DNA from 2 places in the Shewanella sp. 10N.286.51.B7 genome. Region 1 is predicted to be linked to the other one. Evidence: riboswitches for the same ligand, from Rfam matches in the RefSeq annotation. Region 1 holds a riboswitch; the other holds the start of a gene.
What was found. Region 1 has a riboswitch for lysine ahead of lysC (lysine-sensitive aspartokinase 3). Riboswitches for the same ligand answer to the same signal wherever they lie in the genome.
Positions count from the first base shown of each region.

Region 2: it holds a riboswitch for lysine, as region 1 does, so the genes downstream of both, BCU84_RS14625 (Na+/H+ antiporter NhaC family protein) here and lysC (lysine-sensitive aspartokinase 3) in region 1, are expected to answer to the same signal.

Region 1 covers NZ_MCUF01000018.1:40,500-51,792, reverse strand. The annotation lists gene BCU84_RS02810 (phosphoenolpyruvate carboxylase) at 1-116, shown strand, start outside; gene BCU84_RS02805 (dicarboxylate/amino acid:cation symporter) at 696-1,940, shown strand; gene BCU84_RS02800 (thioredoxin family protein) at 2,085-2,840, shown strand; gene BCU84_RS02795 (class 1 fructose-bisphosphatase) at 2,933-3,925, opposite strand; gene BCU84_RS21085 (hypothetical protein) at 3,924-4,058, shown strand; gene BCU84_RS02790 (S9 family peptidase) at 4,164-6,440, shown strand; gene arcA (two-component system response regulator ArcA) at 6,725-7,441, opposite strand; gene BCU84_RS02780 (DUF3293 domain-containing protein) at 8,124-8,558, shown strand; lysine riboswitch at 9,064-9,240, shown strand; gene lysC (lysine-sensitive aspartokinase 3) at 9,382-10,731, shown strand; gene BCU84_RS02770 (succinylglutamate desuccinylase/aspartoacylase family protein) at 10,753-11,293, shown strand, end outside.
Region 2 covers NZ_MCUF01000052.1:10,857-22,149, reverse strand. The annotation lists gene BCU84_RS14645 (acyl-CoA dehydrogenase C-terminal domain-containing protein) at 1-404, shown strand, start outside; gene BCU84_RS14640 (TIGR04141 family sporadically distributed protein) at 665-2,281, opposite strand; gene BCU84_RS14635 (thymidine kinase) at 3,778-4,356, opposite strand; gene BCU84_RS14630 (M3 family metallopeptidase) at 4,684-6,828, shown strand; gene BCU84_RS14625 (Na+/H+ antiporter NhaC family protein) at 6,909-8,465, opposite strand; lysine riboswitch at 8,542-8,762, opposite strand; gene BCU84_RS14620 (FAD-binding protein) at 9,688-10,611, opposite strand; gene BCU84_RS14615 (electron transfer flavoprotein subunit beta/FixA family protein) at 10,614-11,293, opposite strand, start outside.

The DNA of each region.
Region 1 (11,293 bases):
ATGAAGGCTTACCCGACGAGCATAAAGCCTATTTTGAGTTGGAACCAATAGGTGAACCTGATCCTGTTTATAATGGTAACTTTATGATCCACGATGTTGAGCTATGGCTAGCATAAAAAGACGAGCTTTGAATTTGCGTTAATGGCGCTCAAAACGTAAATAAGCTTGTTAGCGGGTAAAGCAGTTAAGGCAACTTAACTGCTTTTTTATTGGCTAGAATTTAGCCAGTTGAAATTGCTGTGATGATTTAACAGTAGCGACTCATATGGTTTTATATTGATACATTTATCGATCTTACTGATAACATTATGATTAATTTTATTTAGTAACAAATGTTATTGCTTACGAGTGTTATGGCATCAAGGCAAAACATATTGTAGTAAGCCAGTGTATCTAACTTAATTTGGTAATTTAACTAACGGATCTCGCTGTTATGGAGTTGTGTTTTGGTTTTGAAAACTGGCATAACAGTCAATTTTATTAAATTTCATGGTTTAATTGTTTTAAAACAGTCAATTATACCTCACTGTAAATATCTAGTTTAATTCCTTATAACAACTTATTGATCTCTAACATTGAATTATGTTGCATCTTGTTTCAGTATCCTTGTCGTTAAAAATAATTAAAACAAATTTTATCGTCGTTTTTAGGTGTTTTCTTTCTGAAGTCGGCTTGAACTAGGAATACAGAAAATTATGACCAAATCATTATCGACTCGAATTTTTATCGGGTTATTCTTAGGGGTACTACTGGGTAGTATCGTTCAATTTGCGCTAAATGATGTGGCGTTCTTTTCGGGGACATTAGTCGAAGTCGCTTCTGGCATTGGTAAAATGTTCGTCAATATGATCATGATGCTAGTGGTGCCGCTAGTATTTGTCAGTATTGTTTGCGGCGTGTGTGAACTACAAGACCTAAAAAGCTTCGGCCGTCTTGGTGGCAAAACGTTTGGCTTTTACATTATTAATACCCTAGTGGCGATTACGGCTGCTTTTGCGGTAGCAATGTTAATCGAGCCAGGTAAAGGCGTTGATATGTCTAGTGCTGGTGGTGTGGATATTACCGCCACTGAACTGCCTAATTTGATGACCTTGATTGTCAATATCGTACCGAATAACCCGTTCTCTGCATTTACGTCAGGCAATATGCTGCAAGTCATTTTCATGGCGCTATTGCTAGGCGGTGTGATCAAGTCATTAGGTGAAGTTGCTAAAGGCGCAGTGAAGGGCTTTCAAACCGCTAACGTCATTATGATGCGTTTGATATCAGTGGTGATGAACCTTGCCCCTATCGGTGTATTTGCATTGATGTTCAAGCTTGGTGCGACGTTAGAGCCTGAAATCTTCTTCAGCGTGGTGCAATATTTATTGTTAATTCTTGGTCTGTTATTACTGTGGATTTTTGTGGTTTATCCATATGCAGTAAGTTTCTTTACTCAAGTAACAGCGAAACAATTCCGCGAAAAAACCCGCGAACAAATCTTGTTCTCGCTATCAACTGCGAGTTCAAATGCAACAATTCCAGTCACCATGCGTACCTTAACTGATAAGTTAGGTGTTAACCGCGCAGTTGCTGGTTTTGGTGTGCCACTGGGCGCGACGATGAACATGGGCGGTGTATCAATTTACATCACTATTGCAATCTTCTTTGTTGCCAATGCTTTTGGTATGCCTATTAGTGGCGATCAAATTCCAGCCTTATTGTTCAGTGTTTTCTTATTGTCAGTGGGTGCAGGTGGTGTGCCTGGTGGTGGTATGGTGATGATTGGTGTGCTTATTCACCAAATGGGATTACCAGTTGAAGCGTTTGCTATTGTCGCTGCGTTAGACCGTATCATCGATATGGTGCTGACGTCATGTAACGTTGTTGGTGATACCGCTGTATTAACCATTGTCGACCAAACTGAAAAACCGCACCAGATTGAAGCTGAAAAAGCTTAAGTTTGATTGAGTCTTTTGGGGCTCAACGAACGGTTAACCCTATGCTTAACCGTTCGTTGAACATGGGGTTAACAAAAGGTCTGCATTTGCAGACCTTTTTTGTATATGCTTAGTTAACTATCATAAAAATAAAGGGAAGGTTGCGTGAAATTAGGGATTGGATTTATTTTAATACCATTAATGTTATTGATGGGATGTCAGTCAACGACGCATCATGGTGAAGCCCTGCCACAATATACGTTTATTGCTCATGATAATGATATGGAGCGAGTAGCATCGGCGCAGTCTACAGCTCGAGCAAATGGTAAATTGTTACTGGTGGTGATGGGCGCACAGTGGTGCCATGACAGCCGTGGTCTTGCTGCTAAGTTTTCGACAAATCAAATGCAAACCATACTATCCGATCGCTTTGAAACTGTGTTTGTTGATGTGGGTTACTTTGATGACTTACATTATTTACCTCAAAAATATGCCTATCCTGCCTACTTTGGCACGCCGACAGTGATGGTGATTAACCCTGAAACCAGTCAACTTCTCAATGAGGTAAACTTATCTAAATGGCAAAGTGCTGACAGTGTTCCTATGGATGATTATCTAACGTTCTTTTCAAGTATTGGTAGCCAACCTGTCGCGCCATTACATAGCTCTGCGGAAATTGATCAATTTACCGAAAAAAATGTGGCGAAAATGAAGCAGGGCTTTGATCATTTAAGACCGATTTGGGCTGCGGTGCGAGAGGGGAGTGTAGATAAGTCGGATGAGTTGCAAGCTGTCGCCACTGAAGTGTGGCAATTTCGCACGCAATTACAAAAGGATATTGTCGCAATGAAACTAAAGTTAGCCGAAGATCCTGCAGCAAAATTGAATTTGCCCGATTATGCTCTTTTTAGCTGGCAGTAATAACCGGGCCTAACACTCGAAATAAAAAAAACCGCCAACTGGCGGTTTTTTAGTTAAACCTCACTTAAAAGATGAGGTTTAAAATAAGCAGCTTAGCTGATTTCAGGTTCACTACTGTAATCAAGACCGTGATAGCTTAAGCAAGTTTCAACTTCGTTAGCTGATCCTAAAATTACCGCTACACGTTGGTGAATGGCTTCTGGTTCAATATCTAAGATGTCACCATAACCAGTTGAGGCTTTACCACCGGCTTGTTCTACTAATAATGCCATTGGGTTAGCTTCATACATCAAACGTAGCTTATACGGCTTCTCAGGGTTCTTGTTATCGGTTGGATACATAAAGATACCACCACGACATAACACGCGATGTACATCACCCACCATGGCTGCAATCCAGCGCATATTGAAAGACTTCTCACGAGTGCCAATTTTACCTAGCAACAAATCGCTAATGTAAGTTTGCATTGGCGCTTCCCAAAAACGTTGGTTTGACATATTGATGGCAAACTCAGCAGTATCTTGGCTGATGCTAACACTCGGATCTGTTAGCAAGAATTCGTTTGTATCAGGGTCTAGAGTATAAAGTTGAGTGCCATTACCTGTTGTTAATGCCATCATGGTTGATGGGCCATATAGAACATAACCAGCAGCAACTTGCTGACGACCATTTTGTAAAAAGCTGTTTTCAGTTAACTCACCAGCTTGTGCTGGTAGTACTGAGAAAATAGTGCCTACCAAAGAGTTAATATCAATGTTTGAAGAGCCATCTAATGGATCAAAACAAACCAAGTATTCACCTTGCTTATTCACTTCAACCACATAGTCTTCTTCTTCTGATGCTAGACCACGCACATTACCTTCGGCTTTGAGTGCATCTTTGAGCATATCGTTGGTGATAACGTCGAGTTTCTTCTGTGTTTCGCCTTGGACATTCTCTTGTTCAGTTGCACCTAAAACGCCTGCTAGTGCGCCATGGCGAACGGCTTGGCTAATTTCTTTTGAACAGTCAGCTAAGCTCAAAATTAATTGTGAAAGAGATTCTGATACAGCTTGTTTTGTAAGGGTTTGTGTCAAAGTTTGCATGCTTGTTCCTAAGACAGTAGAGGTTAAGGTCGGTAACCAGTGGTTAATGTTCTATTTTATTGCCACAGATAATACCTTAGTTCGGGTGACATTACAGCGTGAAAAAGATGAGCAATATATGACTTCGGACTGATTTGTTATAAACTCACGCAAAATGCCTACTTTAGGTTGGTATTTGGTTAAATTAAAAATAATAACAATAAGAAATTTACACCATCATTTTTTGTAAGGAATGACCATGATGACGAAATGGAAATCTACAGCACTTTCAGTGTTATCCGTAATTCCGCTAGTAATGACTAGTTCTCTTTTCTCGACCTACGTATTGGCCTCAACAATGAATATGACAGGTAATAACACTCCGCTTACTATTGAACGAATTCATGCTTCGCCAGCCTTAGCTGGTGCAAGCCCTAGAGGACTGAAGTTGTCTCCAGATGGTAGATTGGTGACATACCTTGCAAGTCGTGAAGATAATCAACACTTCTACGATTTATGGCAAATGGACATTGCAACGGCAAAGCGCAGCATTTTACTCAATGCCGATAAATTAGCTTCGGGTGAATTGTCTGATGAAGAAAAAGCACGCCGTGAGCGCCAACGTATTTATGGTCAAGGGATCATGGAGTACTTCTGGGCTGATGACAGCGAAGCGTTATTGATCCCAGCTGCTGGCACTTTATATTATTTTACCATTGCTGATAACAAAGCGGTGGAGCTTGATACTGGCGAAGGTTTCGTTACTGATGCGCGACTATCGCCAAAAGGTAAGTATGTATCTTTTGTGCGAGAGCAAAACATTTATGTACTAGAACTCGCTAGCTCAAAACTGACTCAGTTGACCTTTGATGGCAAAGGTCCGATTAAAAATGGTATGGCAGAATTTGTCGCCCAGGAAGAAATGGGCCGTATGACAGGTTATTGGTGGTCGCCAGACGAGTCATCTATCGCGTTTACTCGTATTGATGAGTCAGGCGTTGAATTAGTCACGCGTAATGAAATTTATGCAGATGGGATTAAACTCACCGAGCAGCGTTACCCATATGCGGGTAAAACAAACGTTGAAATAGAGTTAGGCGTGATTACGCTTGCCAAAGAAGGAAAAGAGCAACAAGTTTCATGGATCGATTTAGGTAAAGACAAAGATATTTATTTGCCGCGAGTCAAATGGCTACCTGATAGTCAGCATTTATCATTTCAGTGGCAAAGCCGCGATCAGCAAGCGCTTGATTTACGCATTGTGGATGTTAAAAGCAATAACCTTGCAAAAACGGTAGTGGCTGAACGAAGCGAAGCATGGGTTAACCTCAATGATGATTTACAGTTTTTAAAACAGCAAAAGTCATTCATTTGGGCCTCGGAGCGAGATGGTTTTAATCACCTTTATTTATTCGATGTAAATGGCAAAGTATTAAAGCAATTAACCCAAGGTAACTGGGCGGTTGATGCGCTTGAGTTAGTTGATGAAAAAGCAGCATGGGTTTATTTCTCTGGTCGTAAAGATTCTGTAGTTGAACGTCATTTATACCGAGTGCCATTAGCTGGTGGCGAGATCGAAAAAATCTCCAGCCGTAACGGCATGCATTCTGCGGTATTTGCAGATAATAAACCTGTTTACTTAGATTACTTTAATAGCCTAAGTCAGCCGCCACAAGTGAGCTTACACGATGAAAAAGGTAAGCAATTAGCTTGGGTTGAGCAAAATGAAGTTAATCAGTCACACCCTTTGTATGACTTTGCGGGTCTTTGGCAAATGCCTGAGTTTGGAGAGCTAAAAGCTGAAGATGGCCAAGCACTGCAATATCGTTTATTTAAACCTGTACCTTTTGATGACAGTAAGAAATACCCTGTTGTTGTTCGCGTTTATGGCGGTCCACATGCGCAATTAGTGGTGAATAGTTGGAGCGAAGCGGATTATTTTACTCAGTATCTACTGCAACAAGGTTTTGCGGTATTTCAATTAGATAATCGTGGCTCTGCGCACCGCGGTACTGAGTTTGAATATGTTATTTACCAAAACATGGGCGATGCAGAAGTCGAAGATCAGAAAGTGGGCGTAGATCATTTACGTAGTCTGCCTTATATCGATGGAAACAATATTGCGATTTATGGTCATAGCTATGGCGGTTACATGGCATTGATGGCGCAATTTAAAGCACCTGATTATTTTAAGGCTGCAATATCTGGCGCACCGGTCACAGATTGGCGTTTATATGATACGCATTACACAGAACGTTACATGGGTCATCCTGAAAGAAATCAAACAGGTTATGATGCCAGTAGTGTTTTACCTTATGTGAAAAATTATCAATCAGGATTGATGATGTATCACGGCATGGCTGACGATAATGTGTTGTTTGAAAACAGCACTCGCGTTTATAAAGCCTTGCAGGATGAAGGTAAATTATTTCAGATGATGGATTATCCAGGTTCGAAACATTCAATGCGTGGTGAAAAAGTTAGAAATCACCTTTATAAGTCATTGGCTGCTTTCTTGGAAAATGAGTTGAAGTAATGACGGTAGCGGTACTAATAGCCCTCAATGTGATAGCGGGGGCTTTGTGTTTAATGAGCTTAATTGAATTGTTTAAAGACAAAAGGCGTAAATAATTCGATCAGTTAAACTACATTCATAAGAAGTAACGTCTCGGTATTTAAAGCGTAGCTTACCCCTTCGTTTCGAGATTGAGCTTTAGCCAAAGAATATTCGTAATATAGTTTGTCCGTTAAGCTGAATTACAGCCAATAAAAAAGCCAAGTCATCGACTTGGCTTTTTTTATTTCCGCAATAAGCGAAAATTAATCTTCTAAGTTACCGCAAAAACGATAGCCTTCACCGTGGATAGTCGCGATGATTTCTGGCGTATCAGGTAAGCTTTCGAAATGCTTACGGATGCGACGAATGGTTACGTCAACAGTACGGTCATGTGGCTTAAGCTCACGGCCAGTCATCTTCATTAACAAGTCAGCACGAGTTAAGATTTTGCCTGGGTTTTCTACAAAGTGAAGCATCGCGCGGAATTCACTGCGTGGAAGCTTATAAGATTCACCTTGTGGGCTTACTAAAGAACGGCTGTTGATTTCTAAGCTCCAACCATTGAAGCGGTAGAATTCTACAGAACCTTTTTCTTCGATTTCTGCACCAGCACTATTAACGCGAGTTAATAAGTTGCGAGCACGGATAGTTAATTCACGTGGGTTGAATGGCTTAGTGATGTAGTCATCAGCGCCAATTTCAAGACCAAGAATTTTGTCAACTTCGTTGTCACGACCAGTTAAGAAGATAAGGCCGATATTGTTAATTTCACGAAGCTCACGAGCTAACAATAAACCGTTTTTACCAGGAAGATTGATATCCATAACAACAAGATTAATCTTATTATCCTGCATGGCTTTATGCATTTCTGCGCCATCGTTTGCTTCAGTTACTACATACCCTTCTGCTTCAAAAATACTACGCAGTGTATTACGGGTTACAGCTTCATCTTCAACAATAAGAATGTGTGGGTTTTGCATGTTATTTACCTAAATTAAAAACAATTGATTCTAGTCATGTTGCACTAGGGCGTTGGCGTGTTTATTAATGAAACGCCGATAATTTATAAATTTCACGATAGGTGTTTATCTATGTCTGCCCTGAACAAAACACGCTTCATGACTAGCTACATTATATACACTCAGCTTAATACATTATTAAAAGAGACATACGTGACATAAATGTGATCATAAAAAATCCATATTCTCATTGTATGCTGAGTCTTAACTCACTCACAATCAGTCTAAAGATCTATTAAAACAATGATTCGTTACACTATGAGATTAAATTGCTCATAAAAGTTCCTTGGCAATTTAATAATGTTCTATATTTAATGTTATCTAAAAATGTAGAACAAAATGCTCAAGCTTGATTATTTAATGGTGAAAAAATGTACCGATAAATGTAACAGCTTGTGCCACAACTTATAGTTATGTAGCAAAATCTAGCTAGTGGTGATTATTGTACTCGTTTTAGGCATTTGTTAACAAATGAAATGTTAACAAATTTACGCATTAGAATTGTTACAAAATTGAATTTTTTAATAAGCCTTTGATTTTGCTGTTTAATTTAATTATTGTTCTTGTGACTTGCATCACATGGACTATGAGCGTGAATAAGGGTTTGCTACACTTAACTGGGATTAACAGAGAATATTAGATAATGGATAATTTAATTGATAGCCTTTGGCACAAGTATCAAGGAACACAATTTTTACTCACGCAGCGCTTATCTAATGATATTCCTTTCGCCATTGTCACCGCACACAATCCTCTTGGTAGTGTGCTCACTCCTTGCCAAAATCGGTTATTAGACCGTCGTTTACAGCGAAAAATTGAACAATATAACAGTCCATATCGTTCACTTATTGGCGCAGCTCCTGATTTATCGCATATGGAAAAAAGCTGGGCAGTCTTTATTGATAAACAGCAGGCGTTAGAATTAGGGCGAGAGTTCAAACAACATGCGATTTATTATGTGAACCAAGGTTTATTGTTTCTAGTGGCTTGCGGAGATGCGCCAGATGATGAAGTGATGATTGGCGACTTTACAACACGTACCCAGCTAGTGAATGAACTACCAGATTTGCACGAGTAATTTTTAGGTATTATTGCTAATTAAGTATTGTTGTTAATTAGGTATTGTTGATTAAGGTGAGATCTCTGCCCAGAAGTCGTTAATGGTATCTTTATGTAGGTTTTATTCTAGCAAGAGCAGATTAAGGTTGAATAACAGCTTCATTCTGAAAGCGGATTGTAGAGCTAACTATTTATCACTTACTGACGGTTCACAATTGCATTGAAAATACGTATTCATTGGCGAGGTATATAAACCCTTTTAAGACATCATTGAGCAGTAATCGCTATTTTTGTTATTGCAGATGTATAATATTTGCTTCAACTATCCATTAGATTGTTTTTTGTATTCTTCTTTATTGCTGTAATTTAAGTATTTATCTTATCAATTCCTTCAAAAAAGCTCTCCTGTTTGATTAAGCATTTAAATGTCGTATTTTCAGTATTCTGTTATTTAGTAACTTTATTACAAGTCTGAATTGACTTAGATGGTCATTTATTGGTATTTTTCACTTTCTTCCATTGGGAGAAACAGAAGAGGAGCGTTAGCTAGGTAGTGAGTCTGAGGAAAACCTATTCCGATGATGACTTATGAGGGAGATTAGCGCCGAGATATTCGAAGTGATTGGTTTAACTTCATATCGGTCGATTAGGCTGAATCCTAACGATTGTCACCTATTAATTGGTGGAGAGCTTCTGGTGAAAAGATTGCTGTTTCCCTTCTCTAAGGGTGCGTTATCACTGCACCAGGCTCTTCGAACGAAGTAAGTTCGGAGCGTAATCATGTTTTTAAATCTTATTGTTCAATCTGTAAATGCTAGTCAGCCTATTGCTGAGGTGCTGTCATGAGTTTAGTTGTTGCTAAATTTGGAGGCACATCGGTTGCCGATTTTTCTGCAATGAATCGCTGTGCAGGTATCATTCTTGCTAATTCTAATACTCGTGTTGTTGTCGTGAGTGCCTCAAGTGGCGTGACTAATTTACTGGTTGAGTTGACTCAAGCCAACGTAAATGACCAACGCCGTATGGCTTTGTTGACTCAAATTGCCCAAGTTCAATATGACATTGTTGATAAGCTAGAGCGCCCACAAGATGTGGCGGCAACAATTGATAAGCTACTCAGTAGAATGTCAGTACTTAGTGATGCGTTAGTGCTAGATAGAAGCAAAGCCATTATTGATGAGTTACTCTCAATGGGTGAGCAATGTTCTTCATTGTTATTTTCAGCAGTTATTCGCCAAAAAGGCACGCCTTCGAGTGCATTTGATGTAAGACAAGTACTGAGAACCGATAGTCACTTTGGCCGTGCAGAGCCACAGATAGAGAGTATTGCTTCTTTAGCCGCTGAACATTTAGCGCCGCTTTTAAATGAACAGGTCATTGTAACTCAAGGGTTTATTGGTGCAGACAGTGAAGGGCACACGACAACATTAGGCCGTGGTGGCAGTGATTATTCAGCAGCTTTATTGGCTGAAGCGCTTAAAGCTGATGCGGTAGAGATTTGGACTGATGTTGCTGGTATTTATACTACTGACCCTCGTTTGGCCCCTAATGCTAGACCGATCCCTGAAATCAGCTTTAATGAAGCCGCTGAAATGGCGACTTTTGGCGCCAAAGTATTGCATCCTGCGACTATTCTTCCTGCTGTTCGTCAAAAAATTCAAGTCTTTGTAGGTTCAAGTAAAGCACCTGAGCAGGGCGGAACCTGGATCCGTCATCAAGTTGAAGAGGTCCCTGTTTTTCGCGCCGTTGCTTTAAGACGTGATCAAACATTACTAAATTTACATAGCTTACAAATGCTACATGCTCAGGGCTTTTTAGCGGAAACCTTCGCAACGCTTGCTAAGCATAAAATCTCTGTTGATTTAATTACCACATCAGAAGTTAATGTCTCGCTGACACTGGATAAAACCGGTTCAGATTCAAGCGGTCAAGGCTTATTAAGTGAGTCGTTATTGCAAGAGTTATCACAGCATTGCCGAGTTAGAGTAGAAGATAATCTCGCTTTAGTCGCGATTATTGGTAATAAAATCGCTTCAACAGCTGGCATATGTAGTCGTGTATTCTCAGTACTAGAAAACCATAATGTTCGCATGATCTGTCAAGGCGCGAGCCCACACAACTTATGTGTGTTAGTGGCTGAATCAGAAGCGGCAGATGTAGTAAATTCATTGCATCAAAATCTATTTGAATAAGTAATGCCAATAAGGTTAAAAATGACAGCATCAACCGGTACTTCTAAAGCACTGACTTCGCAAGTTGAGTTGGGAGAATTGGCCACTGGTCAAGCGCTTACAGCGCCTTTGTTTAGTTTTAAAGGAAGCGATAGCGCTGCGCCTTCTGTGTACATTCAAGCAAATGTTCATGGCGCAGAAGTACAAGGTAATGCGGTTATTTATCAGCTAATGACCTTGCTAGAATCATACACTATTTTAGGTGATATTCGCTGTCTTCCACTTGCTAACCCACTAGGTATAAACCAAAAAAGTGGCGAGTTTACCCTGGGGCGGTTTGACCCGATCACTGGGGTCAATTGGAATCGTGAATATTATGAACATGCTGATATTATTAGCAATATTCCTCAATGGTTTGAACTAAACCAAGGATTATCAGATGCTGAGTTAGTCGTGGCTTTTCGTGAATTATTAACCCGTAGCTGTCAGCAACGTATCGCCAATACTTGGGGCATAAGCACAGGACACCGCCTTGCGGTTAGCTTGCAATCAATGGCCCACGACGCTGATATTGTATTAGATT
Region 2 (11,293 bases), on a different contig from region 1:
TAAGCCTTTGGTCAGACATGGTGAAACAGTTTATTGGTGAGCACAGCGCTAATGACGCGATGAAGCCGTACATTGCAGGGCTAATGGATGCTGCTGCAGATTTAGAAAAAGCCACTGGCTTTATTGCAAAATCAGCCGCCACCAATCCAGACATGATTGGTGCAGCTTCGATGCCTTATATGCAATTATTTGGTATCTCGGCTCTCGCTTGGATGTGGGCACGTATTGCAGCCACCTCTCTTGCAGCCATTGAAGCTGGAACTGATGAACAGGCTTTTTATCAAGCTAAGTTGAACACTGCCAGCTTTTACATGAACTATTGGGGTTGTCAGACACGTAGCTTACGTAAGCAAGTGGAAATGAGCAGCGCAAATATTGCAGCCTTTGATGACAATGACTTTTAAGCGGTGCTATTAAACCGCATTAACTCTGCAACCAAAAAACAAAAACAGCGCCAATAGGCGCTGTTTTATGATCATAACGATGATTGATAATTTATCTAGGAATGAAAGTCGCTTGCTTATAATAAAGTTTAATCATTTTTAAACTCACTTTGGAAAGAAGTGAGTTGGCTAACTCCGCACTAAGCGGACTAAAATAGTGGGTTATAATGTGTAGCGAAGCGAAACCTAAACCACTGTTTTAGTTCTTTTTAAGTGCCTTGTTAGTTTTTCTTAGGCTTACACTTCTTTGTTTTTAACCAGACAGGATCAACATCTATTTTAGCAAGAGATATATTGTAATTAAGTGCCCTTAAGGTTTTTAAAGAGTTCTTTAAGGTTACCTTTGAAAAAAATGGTAATTCTTTAGGTATAGTTTTTTTAGTAGCAATGCCATAAACCACATTGTAATCATTCGGGTTTGGTCTAAGTTGTGGGTTTTGTAGTTTAATCGAATTAGGCAATTTCGGATTTAATTTTTCTCTATAATCTATATCTTTAATAAACGCCTCAGCTGCCACAAACCCTTGTGAAAATAAATGACTTAATGTACTTGAACTACGATAAAGCTTCACATGAACAAATTCGTTCCCATTTCTAATCAGATCACAATGCTCTAATTTATCGTAAACTCCACCTATTTGAATATTTTTCTTATCCATCAGACAAAAGCCGTTTTCAGTTTTAGAGACATGCTCATTGTAATCACCTTCGTCATCATGAGAATAAACAGGGAACTTAAAAGGGTGAACATCAAGGTCGCTAAGGTAATCATCAACTGCGGATACAAAATCACGATTTATTTTATACCATACACCATTTCTCAATATGTAATTATCTGAACCAAAAGTAATTTCAGCATATAAACACCTGTAAACAGGCCAGCTTTTTACTGATTGATATTCACTATTATTTACGTGAACCATATTACTCTTCATGATATCAATCGTAGGAGAAATACCATTTAAGTAGTTGATAAAATCATCAAACGACAGAGTTACATGTCGAAGTGTTTTTTGGTACATATCAAACGAGTATCCAACTTGGCTTTCCCAGTCGACAATTTCAGGTTCACCTAGCCAAAAGTGATCATAAACTTTATTATCTAAATATTGCTCTAACTCCATATCAAGTAGTTCAATCTCATCAAAATCCCTAACCCGATTAATGTTTTCTACCCAACTAAATTTTGCAGGAAGTTTGGAACGATACTTATTGATTGCTTTTAATAATATTTTAGGGATATCTGACAACTCAGTTTCGACTGCAATTGTAAGAGCATCACGGCCTGTTACGTTACTTCCGAATTCTTCAACTAAAGACGTTCCAGTTACTGCATAAAGCATTTCCATTTCAGAATCTAAATGAAGATTAAATATATCGACATCAATAGTACTTTGAGTTCTAGAGTTTAAAGGGTTATGGTCGTAGCTGGCTTTATCTAAACTTCTTAATTTATCTGGGTCGACTGAGTTTAATGTAACTTTTAACCCAAAATCTCTTTCTATAGCTTCTGATTTTAAAAGGTGAAAGCCCGTACCAAAAGATAGTATAAAAGTCGCGCCAGAAACACTTACAACAAAAACAGCGCCTACACTTGAGGACATACCAAATTCAGAAATATCTACTTGATTCTCTGAAGTGAATAATTTAGACCACGGAGGTGCACTTTTAGGTGGTTGCTTTTTTATATATAGCCGAGAAAATTCCGTTTCAGGCAAGTCCATTTCAATTGGAGGTTTAGCGTTCTCCAGTTTAATCACGTCTGAATCAATACTATAACCATCTCTCATTAAGTAAATGGATAATTTCTCTTTTCTTACTTTGATTTTTTTTGCCATAAATCCTTCTCGGCACCATTTTGAAAAACTAACAGCTTATTAGCGAGAATTCCGATAAACACCCCTAGGCTACTTACCAACACTCAATCACTTTTCAGCTTAATTTATTAATAGTTTTAATAACTTAACAGCCATCAAAATTTAAATCAATCGACTAAATACTGGATAAAACCGAGAATTGAGATAACTGATAATTATCTGGGGCGTTATGTAAACTTCTTTTAAGCCAAAACGCTAACTTTTCAATGATATAGGATTGTTTGATTGGTAAACCCGAGAATTTTTTATTAGTTTTTATTGGCAAGGTTGTCTTATATCACTACTTCAATCTAATCCATTGCCTGCCGCAGGCTTATGTGCAGATACAACTGCGAGACGCTGCGAGTACGTCCATGTAAGCTCTGCCAAAACATCCATGTTTTGGAAGGTCTTGAACGTATCTACACTGGGTTTATTGTCTCTTCGATTTGACTGCATTGGTGATAATTTAAAGAGCTAAAGCTAGTAGATCTTGCATTTAAAAGACTCAATTTGAGTTGAGGACGTTGAAGAAAATAGCGTGAGGCTGACAGGACGTCAGGCTAGCTTTCGAGGTGCAGGGATGCACCATAGGAAGCGCTAGCACTTTCGAATAAGTCAGAAGTTAGCATCAAACGAAGTTAAAAGCTGGATGATTCTCCGTTGGAAATTTTGCTGTTTAAATTTCGCCGGAGCTGCGGGGTGTTCTAAGAGGGAGTCGCAGTTCACTCCCTTTTAGTCTGGTGTGGGCGAAGCGCCACGACTTTGATTTTTTAAACGATAATTTCAAAATTTGAAACAAGTTTTCGGGCAAAAACGTTTTACGATAACTTCATTTATATTGGCTCAGTTACAGCAGACCATTACTTCAATTTAATCCATTGCCTGCCGCAGGCTTTTGTGCAGATACATCCAAGACACGCCGTAAACACATCCCTGTGGGCTCTGCGAAAACATCCATGTTTTCGAAGGTCTTGAACGTATCTACACTGGGTTTATTGTCTCTTCGATTTGACTACATTGGTGATAATTTAAAGAGCTAAAGCTAGTAGATCTTGCATTTAAAAGACTCCATTTGAATTGAGGACGTTGAAGAAAATAGCGTGAGCCTGACAGGACGTCAGGCTAGCTTTCGTCGGTGCAGGGATGCACTATCGGAAGCGTTAGCATTTTCGAATAAGTCAGAAGTTAGCATCAAACGAAGTTTAAAGCTGGATTGATTCTCCGTTGGAAATTTTGCTGTTTAAATTTCGCCGGAGCTGCGGGGTGTTCTAAGAGGGAGTCGCAGTTCACTCCCTTTTAGTCTGGTGTGGGCGAAGCGCCACGACTTTGATTTTGATTCTATTCAAATCTAGAAATCATTAGCTAACTAAAGCTGCTAACAAGTTTTGGGGCAGGAATGTGTTACTCCTAACCCGTTTTTGTTTGCAAAAATGGGTTTTAACTTCTCATTTCATCAAATACTGTTATCAACAGTATTAATCCCAAATGAACTCACGGAAATGCTTACGACATACTGACTCATAGCTTTCGTTGCCACCAATCGCCACTTGCTCGCCTTCACGCATTGGTTTGCCATTGCCATCAAGACGCACCACCATGTTGGCTTTACGGCCACAATGACAAATGGTTTTTAACTCAACCAATTTATCAGCCCATGCTAATAGGTATTGGCTGCCACTAAACAGCTCGCCCTGGAAATCAGTTTTAAGGCCATAACACAGTACTGGAATATCTAAATTATCCACCACGTGAGTTAATTGCTTCACTTGTTCTTTACTTAAAAACTGCGATTCATCAATTAAAATACAATGCAGCTTTTGGGTTTCAAGCTCAGTTTCAATCATCTTAGATAAGTTATCTTCAGCGCCAAAAACTTGCGCTTCAGTTTCAATCCCTATTCTTGAGGCGACTTTTCCCACACCATAACGATCATCGATTGACGCTGTCATGACTAGCGTATTCATTCCGCGTTCACGGTAGTTATAAGATGATTGTAGAAGTGATGTTGATTTGCCAGCATTCATAGCCGAATAATAGAAATAGAGTTGTGCCAAAACAGAAGATCCTTATTGTTATAATCGCCGTTATTCTATCATCGAATCGACTTTTAAATAAGCCGATTACAGATTTAATAGCGTGAAGCTGTTAACAGGTTTGCTGGCAAATTACTGAGGCTATAACAATTAGCAAGTAAGGCGTGACAACCGTAAACCTCGCATACATTAACAAAATTTACATTCTGCAATAAATTAGATCACAGTTTTACGCGCTGTTAAGTCCATAACAATTACAGGCATCACAAAACCCAACATTCTTCATATACGATTAAGAAACAATTGATAAATTGCATAAACAATTATAATTAAGGAAGTAGAAAGTCGATGCATAAAACAATTGTCGCAGTAGCCATTGCTACTACCCTCGCTTTAGGCGGTTGCAGTTACAACAATTCAAACAACTCAATTGAAACAGCAACACAAGAGGCTGCAGTGCAACAGAATCCACTATTACAAGCCAGTGTTTTACAGTATCAGGCACCTGACTTTAGCCAGCTTAAAGATGAGCATTATCTGCCAGCCCTTGAACTCGGTATGGCGCAGCATTACCAACAAATTTTGGATATTGCCGCTAACCCTGCAGCCGCCACGTTTGAGAATACCATTGCAGCAATGGAAAAAAGTGGCGCTTTACTAACCCGTACCTCGAGTATTTTCTATAACCTTACAGGTTCAAATAGCAACCCAGAGCTGCGTAAAGTACAAGGTATTATGGCGCCTAAAATGGCTGCCCACTCAGATAACATCAACCTGAACCCTGAGCTGTTTGCCCGTATTCAAACCATTTACGATAACCGCTTGACCATGTCGCTGACTGATGAAGAAGTCCGTTTAGTTGAAGTCTATCATCAGCGTTTTGTACTGGCGGGTGCGAAACTAACTGAAGCAGAAAAGCAGCAAATCCGTGAGTTAAATGAAGAGCAATCAACCCTCACCAATGAATTTGCTCAAAGGCTATTAAGACTAAGTAAAGAAATTGCTGTAACTGTGGACGATGAGGGTCAACTTGCAGGCTTATCAACATCAGCAATCGCTGCAGCAAAAGCGGATGCCGCAGCTGCGGGATTTGACGGCCAATACTTACTTAACATCACCAATACCACTCGTCAGCCAGTATTGGCGCAGTTAGATAATCGAGCATTACGTCAGCAAGTATGGGAAGCATCTGCTAACCGTGGCTTAACAGGCGAAAATGAAACGGCTTCATTAGTGGCACGTTTAGCACAGCTTCGGGCTAAAAAAGCCAAACTATTAGGTTTCGACACTTGGTCTGACTACCGCTTGGCGCCGCAAATGGCAAAAACACCTGAAGCGGTCTATGACATGTTCGGCTCTATGGTGCCTGCGGTCGTTGAAAATACCCAAAAAGAAGCTGCAGACATTCAAGCGATGATTAACAAAACCGGCGGCGACTTTACTCTAGCGCCATGGGACTGGGCTTATTACGCTGAGCTAGTGCGTAAAGAAAAATTTGACTTAGATTCAGCATCAATCAAGCCTTACTTTGAATTTAATCGCGTACTTGAAGATGGGGTTTTCTTTACCTTACAAGAGCTTTACGGCGTAACGCTTAAGCCGCGCCCAGACTTACCTGTTTATCATCCTGATGTAAAAGCTTACGAGATGTTTGATGAAGACGGGTCAAGCATGGCTATCTTCTACGCTGATTACTTTGCCCGTGAAGGCAAACGTGGCGGCGCATGGATGAGCTCTTTTGTTGGCCAGTCAGAGCTATTAAATCAAAAGCCTGTCGTCGTAAACGTGATGAACATTAAAAAGGCGCCTGAAGGCCAGCCAACGTTTGTGAGCTACGATGAAGCCACGACTATGTTCCATGAAATGGGCCACGGTACTCATGGTATGTTCTCAAAAGTGAAATACCCTTCACTAGCTGGAACTTCTGTTTCACGTGACTTTGTAGAATTCCCGTCAACCTTTGAGGAAGACTGGGCCGCACATCCCAAAGTACTTGCTAATTACGCCAAGCATTATGATACGGGTAAACCTATCCCTGATGACTTGCTGCAAAAACTATTAGCGTCACGAAGCTTTAACCAAGGCTTCGATACGTTAGAGTATATGTCTGCAGCTCTGCTTGACCTAGAATGGCATGCACTGGACGCTGATGCTCCTTTACAGAACGTTGAGCAATTCGAAGCCAATGCATTGAAAAAACACGGCGTTGATTTGCCTGCAGTGCCGCCACGTTACCGCTCAACCTACTTTGCGCATGCATTCCCTGGCGGTTACTCAGCAAGTTATTACGCTTATATGTGGAGTGAAATTCTTGCCGCTGATGCTTTTGCTTACGTGCAAACTCAAGGTGGTTTAAATCGCGAAATAGGCATGAAGTTTAGAAAAACGATTCGTGAAGTGGGCAACAGCGTACCACCAATGGAAGCGTATCAAAACTTTAGAGGCCAAGCCCCAACCACTGAAGGGTTACTTGAGCGTCGCGGCTTAAATTAATTAGCCTAACGTATACAGTAAATACAAAAATGCCACTCTATTGAGTGGCATTTTTTATATTTGAAAATAAAAACCAGTCGTTACTTAGTTGCTATTTTAAGCCCTAATACTGCCAGTACAAATAACACTGAACAAGTAATAAAGCCCATTGCTACAGAGCCAGTAAAACCAAGCACTGTGTAACCGACAATACTGATAACAGCGACAATCAAGGCATACGGTAATTGCGTCATTACGTGGTCTAAGTGATGACAGCTCGCACCCGTTGACGACAAGATGGTGGTATCCGAGATTGGTGAACAATGGTCACCGAATACTGCACCAGATAATACTGCGGCTAACATTGGTAACATCATTGTGCTGTCACTGCCCATCGCCATATCAGCAGCGATTGGCAACATGATACCGAACGTTCCCCAGCTTGTGCCGGTTGAGAAAGCGGTTAAACCAGCAAGCAAGAATAATACTGCAGGTAATAATGCAAACGGGATATTACCAGTAGCAAGGCTTGCCATGTACTTACCTGTTTCAAGCTCACCAATCACTGATGCGATGGTCCAAGCAAATAACAAGATGTAGATAGCGGGTAGCATTGATTTCGCGCCGACCTTAAGGCCAGTAAACATCATGCTAGCATTGATTTTTTGTTGAATTGTCAGTAGTACCGTCACAACTAAGCCCACAAGTGACCCGTAAAATAATGACTCACTCACTTCAGTGTTTTCAAAAGCACCTAGTACGCTAAACTTTAGGTCTTCACTTGCTAGTGCATCCGCACCAGTTGCAACCATAAAGTAAATCGTCGCTGCCACCAAAACAAAAATTGGTAGGAATAGACCTAGAATTTTACCCGTATCCGCTTCTGGTAAATCAGCCGTTGCACCTGGTGGTAAGCCTTTGCTTTCGTCAAACAATTCGCCTTTTTGCGCATTACGTTCATGTTGACGCATTGGGCCAATATCTAAGCCAAAGATAGCCACACAAAGTAATAGCAATAAAGCGAAAGTGGCGTAGAAATTCATCGGCACCATTTGTAAAAAGACGCTTAGGTGTCCAGTGTCAGCAAAGCCATGTGCCGTTAAAATACCGCCGATTAATGCGATGATATATGCACCCCAGCTAGAAACGGGTGAGATAACACAAACTGGCGCAGCTGTTGAATCGAGCAAATAGGCTAACTTAGCGCGAGAAATATGATAACGGTCGGTAATAGGACGTGCGATTGAGCCAACAACAATGCTGTTGAAGTAGTCATCAATAAACACCACACAACCTAAGAACATCGTCATCAGTTTGGCATCACGCTTATTACGAATACGTTGATGTGCCCAATCGGCAAAAGCGCGAGCTGAACCACTGACTGTGATTAACGCGGTGATCATCCCAAGTACCACTAAGAAGCCGATGATCTGTAAATTCCACGCGTTTAGCGCGCCATCATCCCATACTAGACTGGTTACAGTGCTAAAGAGGTGACTTGCTGCAGTACCTATTGAAAAGTCGCTTAAAAGCACCACACCGGCAAGAATACCTAAGCCAAGTGAAAGAAGCACTTTACGTGTGACCACTGCAAGAATAATTGCCACAACAGGAGGCAAAAGCGAAAGTGCCGAATCGGCGTAACTTGTTATCATCATTTTTATAATTTCTTCGTTGAGTACGAATGGAGGATAACTGATAAGGCAAGACAACGCAGAAAGCGAAGACAAGGATCTTTTCAGTAGCACTCCACAGTAATATCGATATCAACATCGATATCCATTGTTTTATCCTCACGGATAAAAATTACTATGACAGTGCAGCCCCTTTCGGAAACTGCCCCAGCAAACGGTTTTGATATAACCAGTTCGCTTCGGCACCAAATCCTTTCCGTTTAAGTTATTGGTATCACCCAACGTAAACTTACTGATATTTGATGCGCCTCTACTTATGTATTCAGCACAGTGAGAGCCTTATTTGAAGCTCTCTGCCGATACACGTCACTATACAAACATAAGCGCGAGGTTAATTGCCAGATAAAAGTAGCTTATCTTGTGAGAAATAACATCACAATCAAAAAACGCCACAGCGGCTTATCAAGGGTGTAACGATTTATTAGCAAGCGTTGTTTTATCCATCAATATCACCATTTCAAGGGATGTTTGACCAAATAGGAGGGGTAATACTATTTTCAGACCTGATTAAGCTGTACTGCTCTGCGAGATAATTTTTGTTTGATAAAATCAACGGACTTAATACTCAAACTTAATTTATGATGCTATTTAACGCTAGACAGTGCTTGCGTGTGTGTATGTGTGTGTCTGTGTGTCTGTGTGTCTGTGTGTCTGTGTGTCTGTCTGTATAGATGCGTGACAAGTCATAATCAATAAGTAAATGCCTTGAAAGTATTGCTATTGAATAACAATCATAAACTAATCCCCCCATTAGTTTATGATTGTGTTTCACCTAACAGGTCACTCCCTTTAAAAAGTTAAAGCATCAGATTATGCATTATCAATATAGGCCGAACCGAGATATTTAGGCTAAAGGCTTAATTATTAATACCTTAATTATTGAGTTTAATTATTAAGACTTTAAAAGCCATATAAACTTGTAAAAATGAATAAATATGCAAATAAAAACAAATCAATGGCTGGGTTATTCACAACGGTAATAAATATCTAAGGCTGAAATGACTAATCTAAAACAAAAATGTAGCTACTGACTAATTTACTCTTGTCTAACTTGAGTTTACTGCCACGCATGGCGATTTTACTGGCTATAAAACAAAAAAGGTTTTTGCCAATATGACAAAAACCTTCCTAAAATGCATAAAACTTACTGTTTAAACCAGCCTATAAATAATAGGTAAAATACTGATTATAATAAATTAGTAAGTTCTGGAATCGCATCAAACAAATCAGCTTCAAGACCATAGTCTGCGACTTGGAATATAGGCGCTTCAGGATCTTTGTTAATCGCGACAATCACTTTTGAATCTTTCATGCCCGCTAAATGCTGAATCGCACCAGAAATACCCACAGCGATATATAAGTCAGGCGCAACAATTTTACCTGTTTGACCCACTTGTAAATCATTCGGTACAAAACCTGCGTCTACTGCAGCACGTGATGCACCGACAGCAGCGGTCATTTTGTCAGCAAGCGCTTCAAGAATGGCAAAATTCTCTCCACTGCCCATACCACGGCCACCAGAAACAATCACACCAGCGCTACCTAACTCAGGACGCTCTGATTCAGTCAATGTTTGCGATACAAACACAGTCTTAGCTTCGGCGACAAAATCTACCGCCACAGCTTCTGCAGTGCCTTCGTTGCCCACTGCATCAAATGCACTCGTGCGCACAGTTAACACTTTCTTGTCATCTAAACTTTGTACTGTTGCTAAAGCAGAGCCAGCATAGATAGGACGAACAAATGTGTCTGCACTAACAACTTCAATCACTTCTGAAATTTGTGCGACGTCCAATAACGCAGCCACGCGAGGTAAAGTATCTTTACCAACACTTGTCGCAGCGGCCACGACGTAGTCGTAATCGCCAGCAAGCTTAAGCACGAGTTCAGATAAATTTTCAGCCATTTGTGCTTCATATGCAGCTGCATCAGCCACTAAAACCTTACTGACGCCAGTTAATGCTTGCGCAGCAGTAACAGCTGCAGCACATGCACTGCCAGCCACTAATACATGAACATCACCGCCAATGGCTGTCGCAGCGCTAACTACTTTTGCTGTGTCTAATTTTAAACTTGCATTGTCGTGCTCTGCTAATACTAAAATGGCCATAATTAGATCACCTTCGCTTCATTTTTTAACTTTTCAACTAGCTCAGCTACTGAACTCACCATGATGCCAGCTTGACGTTCAGCAGGAGGCGTCACTTTAACAATAGTTTGGTGTGCTTTTAAGCTAACACCTAAATCATCAATCGAAAGCGTCTCAAGCGGCTTACGCTTCGCCTTCATAATATTAGGCAGTGAAGCGTAACGAGGTTCATTTAAACGTAAATCAGCTGTCACAACCGCTGGTAATGGCATTTTAAGGGTCTGTAAACCGCCATCGACTTCACGTGTTACTTCTGCGCCGTCTGCACTCAATTTAAGTTCTGATGCAAACGTGGCTTGAGGCATTTGGGTTAATGCAGCAAGCATTTGGCCAGTTTGGTTGTTGTCGCCATCGATAGATTGCTTACCAAAAATCACTAAATCTGCTTGTTCTTTTTCTTGCACCGCTTTAAGAATTTTAGCAATTGATAAAGGCACTAGCTCTTCATCCGTTTGCACATGAATAGCGCGATCAGCACCAAGTGCCATAGAGGTACGTAGCTGTTCTTGCACAGCTTTAGCTCCAATACTCACCACCACGACTTCAGTCGCACTTCCCGCTTCTTTTAATCGAACTGCTTCTTCAACAGCAATTTCACAAAATGGGTTTAACGCCATTTTTAAATTAGCAGTATCAACATTTG